Linked DNA regions of Desulfosarcina ovata subsp. ovata. The main gene of each other region encodes a partner of the protein of the gene in region 2 in a complex. Links are inferred from orthologs where the notes say so. Each region holds a gene or a part of one and is shown on either strand. Other genes may lie near its edges. The genes, in order: GN112_RS09165 and smc.

Region 1 (3,229 bases), 180 kb from region 2 along the record:
TCCGCATGGATCCGGCGTGCAGGCTGGGTAGATCCATAATGCGTGCGCCCACAGCCTCAGCCTTAACTTTCTCCTCAGACTCATCAAATAAAGAAAAGTCGTTGCCACGTCCGTGGTTGCGCACCAGCACATAATCTGGACCGGAGCCATATGTACTCAGGGTCTTTTCCAAAAGGCGGATTGAGTCGGTACCATCGTCCATTATATGCCACAATGTAAGGACCACGCCGATATCATTGCTGAATTCCACCAAACCGGTATCCGCCATCCATCGATCCAAATTAAAGGAAGCTTGGGCAGGCAAATCGACAATAACGTCACGACCTGATTCTGCGGCCTCTTCTGCGATCCGGTCGGCACTCTCAAAGGTACGGATGTCCACGGTCTCTGTGTATTCACCGTAATAACGTATCAGATCACCATGCGATAGGTCGCCATCGAAGGCACCAAAGGGTTTCCCTTGGTCGATGTGGTATTGCGCCAATATTCTGGATAGTACGGATTTGCCAACACCACCCTTTTCGCCGCCTACAAAATGGATACGAGCCATCTCCGTTCTTCCTCTCAATGGATTGTGGTATCAACAGGTGGAACATATTTAAGTTGGCAAAAAATTTATTTGGTGTCAAGGGTTGGTTGTCGTTGACAATTTTGCCACAAACCCAGTTTTTCAACTGTTGTTAAGGGAGACCTCACCGGCTTCTCCGTTTTCCGAGACACCCGGCATCGCCGCGGGTTCAGCATTGGTCTGGATTTCATCCTCCGGCTCCTCCTCCTCGAGTCGCGATTTACCCAGCTCCTCAATCTCCTTAGGCGTCGGCAGATCCTTAAGATCCTTCAACTCAAACACCTCAAGAAAATGTTTGGTGGTGGCGTAGATCAACGGCCGGCCGGGAATCTCTTTTCTGCCCAGCACGCGGATCAGTTTGCGCTCCATGAGCATGCGGATCACGCCGCCGCTGTCCACCCCCCGGATGTGCTCGATGTCGCTGCGGATGATGGGCTGGTTGTAGGCGATGATGGCCAGGGTTTCCAGGGCCGCTTTGCTGAGGCGCGGGGCGTTGGGCTTGATGAGGCGTTTGATCCATTCGTTAAATCGGCCCTGGGTGCGGAACTGGTAGCCACCGGCCACCTGCCGGAGCACGAAGCCGCCGTTGCGGGTGTCGTAATCCGCGATCAGTGATTCCAGGGCCGCTTTGATGGCAGCGGTCTCCTCGCCTTCGAGCACCCCTTTGAGTTGCTCCAGAGTCAACGGTGTTTCCGCGACAAAAAGCAGGCTTTCGATAATGTATTTCAGGTCTTCAGCCATTTACTGATAAAAAATCCGGATGATTCCCGTGGGGACGTGTTGGGCGATACGCACCAGCCCGAGTTTGGCCATTTCCAAGAGGGCCAGAAAAGTGACGATGATGTCGGCGCGCTCGCGACCGTCCGAAAACAGTTCGTCAAAGGTCAGGGATTCCTTCTCTTCCAGAATCTCTGTCAGCTGGGTGATGCGCTGTTGAACCGAGATGCGGTCCCGGGTGAGATCGACGCGGTGGCCCGGCGTGACTTTTTCCAGGATGCGCTGGAAGGCATCGATCAGTTCAAACAGGCCGATATGGATCACCTGGTCGTCCTCGACTTCTTTCAGAAGATCGTTTTCCGGTTTGCGGGTAAAGGTGGTTTCCCCCAGAAGGTCGCGTTCGGCCAACTGCTCTGCTGCGGATTTGATGCGCAGGTACTCCAATAGAGGCCGGGTGATCTCCAGCCGGGGATCCTCATCTTCCTCTTCCCCCAATTGTTTTGGCAGCAGCATCCTGGATTTGATATGCGTCAGGGTGGATGCCATGAGGACGAAATCCCCGGCAAAATCGATGTTCATCTGCTTCATCCACTCCAGGTAGGCCAGGTACTGCTCGGTAATCCGGGAGATGGGGATGTCATAAATATCCACCTCCGCCTTTTTAATCAGGTGGACCAGAAGATCCATGGGGCCTTCGAAAATGTTCTGTAGCTTGACCTGATAGCGTCTATCGTCACGGTCTGCAGAATTATCGTCGGCCAGGTTGTCCGTTATCAGTACCATGAGGTAACGGTTCCATTGGGGTTGAATGCCGTAAATTAACGGCAAGCGAAAAGGCAATCAAGCAAAAAGGTCGCTCAGGCGGTGACACTCTTATTCATGATTATTTACGATTGTATCGATGCGCTTGCCCTGGTTCTATCTCCCATTACCCGGCCCGGGTGGTTTCCTGTTTCCGGCGGGCCTTTTCGCATCCGTATCCTTCAGTTGCTTACCGATAAAAGTGAATTCGTCCTCCCGGGTTTTGATCTGCCCATTGAGTTTGGCATCCAATACCGCCTGTAGGGTCCGGCTGAACAAAGGGCCCGGTTTGAGGCCCATGGCCAAAAGATCCTTGCCGGTGATGGTGATGGTCACGTTACGCAGTTGGGTGTGATACAGCGAGATCCGTTTTTTGGCACTTTCCGACTGGGTGCTGGCCATCATATAGAGGATGACCTCGGTTTTAAACCCTTTGAGCAGATTGAATATCTCTGCATGGGTTATCCTCTTGCGCCGCTCCAGAGACATTAGTTGCTTTCCCACACCGATGCGCGTTTCGGTGAACATTTTTGCATGTCGCGGCGCCACGGTCAGATGGCTGCAGATTTCATGAGTTGTTTTCAAGTCGCAATGGCGAAGCAGAACCATGAAATAGACGGTCCAGCGCTCGTAAGTTTCATCGATAAACAGCAGATCGTGCCAATCAACCACTTTTTTTGCGCTATCCAGCAACCGTTTCAGATCCTTTTCAATTTTCATCCGGGGATGAATGACCCGCAGCAGATCATAGTCGAGAAGCCGCATGATCGTCGGTGCGGGGTTTTCCTCCTTCAGGATCAAGACAAGTTCGGTATAGACCCTTTTGCCGGACAGTCGCTTGAAAAACTCCATTTTAACAGCATTGTCGATCAGGCTGGAGGTCAGCTTGCCGATGGTGAAGCCGAAACGCTGCTCAAACCGCAGGGCCCGGAAGACCCGTGTGGGATCTTCCACAAAACTGAGGTTGTGTAGAACGCGCAAGACCTTGTCCTTGATGTCCTTCTGCCCGGAAAAAAAATCGATCAATCGACCGAATTTATTTGGATTGAGCTGGACGGCCAGGGTGTTAATGGTGAAATCGCGGCGAAACATGTCCATTTTGATGGAACTCATCTCAACCACCGGAAGCGATGCCGGAAATTG
Region 2 (4,420 bases):
GCTGCCGGCCAGTACATCCTCACCCCCGAGCGGGTCCGGGCCATGAAGCCCAGTGCCATCATCATGCATCCGCTGCCCCGGGTAGACGAGATTCCCAAGGATGTAGACGACGATCCCCGGGCACGCTATTTCGAGCAGGCCCAGAACGGCCTCTATATCCGCATGGCCTTGCTCTACCTTCTGCTGTCGAAATAGGATCATCCATCAAATAACCCGTTTGCCGATCCCGGACGGATAAAAAACAGCCGTCAAAGCGCCCCGGTGGCATCCCAATGTTCAAACCGGACCGATGTCACGGGGGTGGGGTCACCGTCACCGTTGGCCGGGCAATGGTGATATGGAAAGTATCCCACCACATATGGTGGCAATTATCAATCCATTCCCCCCTCAATTGTGCTTTTCACTTTACAACCCCATATTCGAATGGTATTTATTGGCCAATCTGCACCCCATATATGGGGGTATGGTCGCCACTTTCCCGGCATTTTATTCTCTATTCGGTCTCCGTCCAAAAGCAGGCAGCAATGAAACTAAAAAAACTGGATATCGTCGGTTTCAAGTCCTTTTGCGAAAAAGCCAGTATCAACTTTCCGCCGGGCATTTGTGCGGTGGTCGGCCCCAATGGTTGCGGCAAAAGCAATGTGGTCGACGCCCTGCGCTGGGTGATGGGCGAACAGAGCATCAAGCAGCTGCGCGGCAAGGACAAGGAAGACATCATCTTTTCCGGCGCCAACGGCCGGCCGCCGCTGAACCTGGCCGAGGTCTCCCTGACCCTGGTCAACGACAACGGCAGCATGCCCGAAGAGTTCCGGGATTTCAGCGAAGTGATGGTGACCCGCCGGCTCTACCGCAGCGGCGAAACCGCCTACCTGATCAACAAACAGCCCTGCCGGCTCAAGGACATTCACAATATCTTCATGGGCAGCGGGGCGGGCTCGCGCACCTACTCGGTGATTCAGCAGGGCAACATCGGCGCCATCACCGACGCCGGTCCGAACGAACGCCGGGTCTTCATCGAGGAGGCGGCGGGGGTAACCCGCTACAAGATGCGCAAAACCGAAGCCCTGCGCAAGGTGGATGCCACCAATCAGAACCTGCTGCGGGTCAAGGATATCATCACCGAAATCGATCGTCAGATGGCCGGGCTCAAACGCCAGGCCCAGAAAGCCGAACGGTTCAAAGCCCTCAAGGCCGAGGCCCGACAGATCGACATCCTCCTGCTCTGCCACCACGACACCGATCTGCGCCGCCAGATGGAAGCCCTGGCCGGCATGCTCAAATCACTCAAAGACGAGGACATCGGCCAGAACACCCAGTTGAAACAGATCGATGCGGCCGTCGAGGCAATCAAGCTGCGCCGTTTCGAAAAGGACCGTGACATCGCCGCGCAAAAATCGCGCAAGTTCGAAATCCAGCGCAAAATCGACCGCATGGAGGCCGACCTGATCCATCTCAAGACCGACCGGGAACGGCTGGTGGGTGAAGTGGCCGAACTGGAGGCGGCCCGCGCCGACCTTGCGGCCAAAAACGACGACATCGTCAGCGAAATCGACCAGGTTCAGCAGCAGCACGGCCGCCTGCAAACCCAGATCGATGATCTGAAGGCCGCTATTGCCCGTGAAAATACCGACTCGGCAGCCCTGCGCGATCAGATCAGCAGCCTGAACCAGGCCATGGAAACGGCCAAGAGCGATTTGATGAAAATGGTCGCCGAAGAGGCCCGGGTGAAAAACAGCCACCAGAACGCGTCCAACAACCGCGAATCCCTCAAACGGCGCCTGCGGCGGATTGACGAGGAGACCGCCCTGGCGGAAAAAACCGTCCGCGAGGCCACCACCCGCCGCGAGACCGCCGATGCCGAACTGGCCCAGATCAAAAACGATATCCGCGATCTGGACGAACGGATCGCCGAGCGGAAACAGGAACTGGACCGCGCCATCAGCGGTCTCTCCGCCCAGGTCAAGGCCACCCAGACCCTGGAGATGGAACGTAACAAGGCCCACAGCAGTCTGGCGGCCCTCAAAAAAATGGAAGCCAACCTGGACTGGTACAAGGACGGGGTTAAAACGGTGCTCAAGGCCGCCCGGGAACCCGATCCCCAGACCGGCGGCGCCCCCTTAAACGGCATCGTCGGCCTGCTGGCCGATGTGATCGAGCCGGCGACCGGATGGGAGACCGCCGTGGAGGCGGCCCTGGGCGAATCCCTGCAGTACATCCTGGTTCAGGATCAGACCGTCGGTGCGGCCGCCATCGACCACCTGCAGCAGGCCCGGGCCGGTCGTTGCGGATTTATTCCTGTGGGGGCCATCCGAGCCATTGACGATCGTCCGGAAAAACTGCCGGATCCTGAGCAGCGCCTTTTGAACCACGTTCAGGTCAAGGAGGGCTATGCGCCGGTTGCCGGCGCCCTGCTCGGTCATGTGGCCGTCTCCGACACCCTGGCCAACGCCCGTGAAATATACAACCGCAACGGTCGCGTGCAGACCGTGGTCACCCGCGACGGCGACCTGCTCTCCCATCAGGGGGTGATGATCGGCGGCAGCCCGGAAAAACTGTCTGGCATCCTGGCCAAGAAACAGGAGCTCCGCAGCCTGGCACAAACCTGCGCCCAATTGGACAGCCAGGCCGAGGCGGCCCACCGGTCCCAGACGGAAATGGAAGCGCACGTCCGCGACCTTGAAAAAACCCTTCAGGAGACCATCAGCGAAAAAAGCCACGCCGCCCAGGATGCCATGGAGGCCGAAAAAGCCCTCTACCGCACCGACGAGGACTTGAAAAATGCCAGCCGTCATCTGGATATCGTCCGCCTGGAGCAGGAGCAGCTCATGGGTGAGGAGATGGATCTGGATGAAGAGATCGAGCGCACCAACACCCTGCTGGCGACCCTCGCCCGCGACGTCAGTGAGGCTCAGGAAAATGTGGCCCGCAGTTCGGCACGCATCGATGAAACCGCCCGAAAGATGGAAGACTTCAACCAGCGGATCGTCGACCTGAAGCTAAAGCGCACCTCGGCTGGCGCCAACCTGGACAATTGTGCCAGCACCCTGCGGCGACTGAAGGATTTCCAGGCTGACGGCATCCGCCGGCTGGAACAGCTGACGGGCGACATCGCCGCCAAAAGGGCCAAGCTGGATGGGTCCGGCAAACGCGATGAAATTCTCAAGCGCGATCTGGACGCCCACTACAATGCCCTGAAGGAACTGGAAAGCCGACTCAGCGAGGATGAAAAGACCTTTAGCGACATCGACGCCCGCCTGAAGGAAAGCGACGCCCGGATCTCCGAAATCCAGACCCAGCGCGAGAAACTGCACCAGAAAATCCGGACCCTGGAGATGGACCTGGCTGAAAAGCGCATCAAGCGCGAGAACCTGGAGAACCGCTGCCAGGAGTACTACCATTGCGCCATCGCCGACCTGGCACCGCCCCAAGCTGAGGAATCCGCGGAAGCGACCGAACCCGATGCCGGCGAAATGGAAAAACAACTTTCCGCCATCCGTCAGAAACTCAGCACCATCGGAGATGTCAACCTGGAGGCGATCCGCGAGTACGAGGAGCAGAAGGAGCGTTTCGATTTTCTGAGCGAGCAGCGCGACGATCTGGTCAAGGCCATTGACGGCCTGCACCGGGTGATCCGCAAGATCAACCGCATCACCCAGGAGCGCTTCATGGACACCTTCAACAAAATCAACGAGAAATTGCAGGAGGTGTTCCCGCGGCTATTCCAGGGCGGCAGCGCCCGCCTGGTGCTTACCGAGCCCGACAATCCCCTGGAGACCGGGGTGGAGTTCATGGTCTCCCCGCCCGGAAAAAAGCTGACCCGCATGAGCCTTTTGTCCGGTGGCGAGAAGGCCCTGTCGGCGATCAGCTTCATCTTCTCCATTTTTCTGCTCAAGCCGGCATCGTTCTGTCTCATGGACGAGATCGACGCCCCCCTGGATGACGCCAATGTCATGCGCTTCAACAACCTGATGAAGGTGATCGGTGAGAAGTCCCAGATCATCATGATCACCCACAACAAAAGCAGCATGGAATTCGCCGACACCCTGTTCGGCATCACCATGGAACAGAAAGGCCTCTCTAAGGTGGTCTCGGTCAACCTGGATCATGACACGGCCAAGGAACTGACCGCCGCATAACCCCAACATAACGAGGGTGAAAAAAAATCATGGCCAAAGCTTGCAAAAGCGGTCGGTCAAGGCATATTTAGGGTCGTAAAACCTGGCTCAACACAAAACAGAATCCGGATTCATAAAAAATCCATCACGATGGTAAGGATATCCATGGCACTCAATTGGTTCAAAAAGAAAAAAGACAAAACCGACGATAGTGAAGCTCCGGCCGCCCCCGAAACACCGTCGGCCACCGCCTCCACCGGATCGGAAGCCGGTAATTCGCCAGCGGCCGATTCCGAATCGCCCCA

What was found.
Region 1: the proteins of smc (region 2) and GN112_RS09165 are in contact, whole or in part, in a crystal structure (PDB 3ZGX), measured with the Bacillus subtilis proteins. The link is inferred for Desulfosarcina ovata subsp. ovata from one-to-one orthologs.

Annotation. Positions count from the first base shown.
Region 1 is NZ_AP021879.1:2,012,360-2,015,588, reverse strand. The notes cover bases 190-3,178. They hold GN112_RS09165 (segregation and condensation protein A), read right to left. Parts: upstream 2,069-3,178; coding sequence 1,310-2,068; downstream 190-1,309. Other genes in these bases: GN112_RS09160 (CBS domain-containing protein), read right to left, coding at 2,204-3,178; scpB (SMC-Scp complex subunit ScpB), read right to left, coding at 671-1,309; GN112_RS09175 (P-loop NTPase family protein), read right to left, coding at 190-550. In the rest of the region: more of GN112_RS09175, read right to left, coding at 1-189; more of GN112_RS09160, read right to left, coding at 3,179-3,229. UniProt on the Bacillus subtilis protein: Participates in chromosomal partition during cell division. May act via the formation of a condensin-like complex containing Smc and ScpB that pull DNA away from mid-cell into both cell halves.
Region 2 is NZ_AP021879.1:2,190,796-2,195,215, forward strand. Bases 157-4,336 are described here. They hold smc (chromosome segregation protein SMC), read left to right. Parts: upstream 157-524; coding sequence 525-4,136; downstream 4,137-4,336. Other genes in these bases: pyrB (aspartate carbamoyltransferase), read left to right, coding at 157-195; ftsY (signal recognition particle-docking protein FtsY), read left to right, coding at 4,281-4,336. Also shown: more of pyrB, read left to right, coding at 1-156; more of ftsY, read left to right, coding at 4,337-4,420. UniProt on the Bacillus subtilis protein: Required for chromosome condensation and partitioning.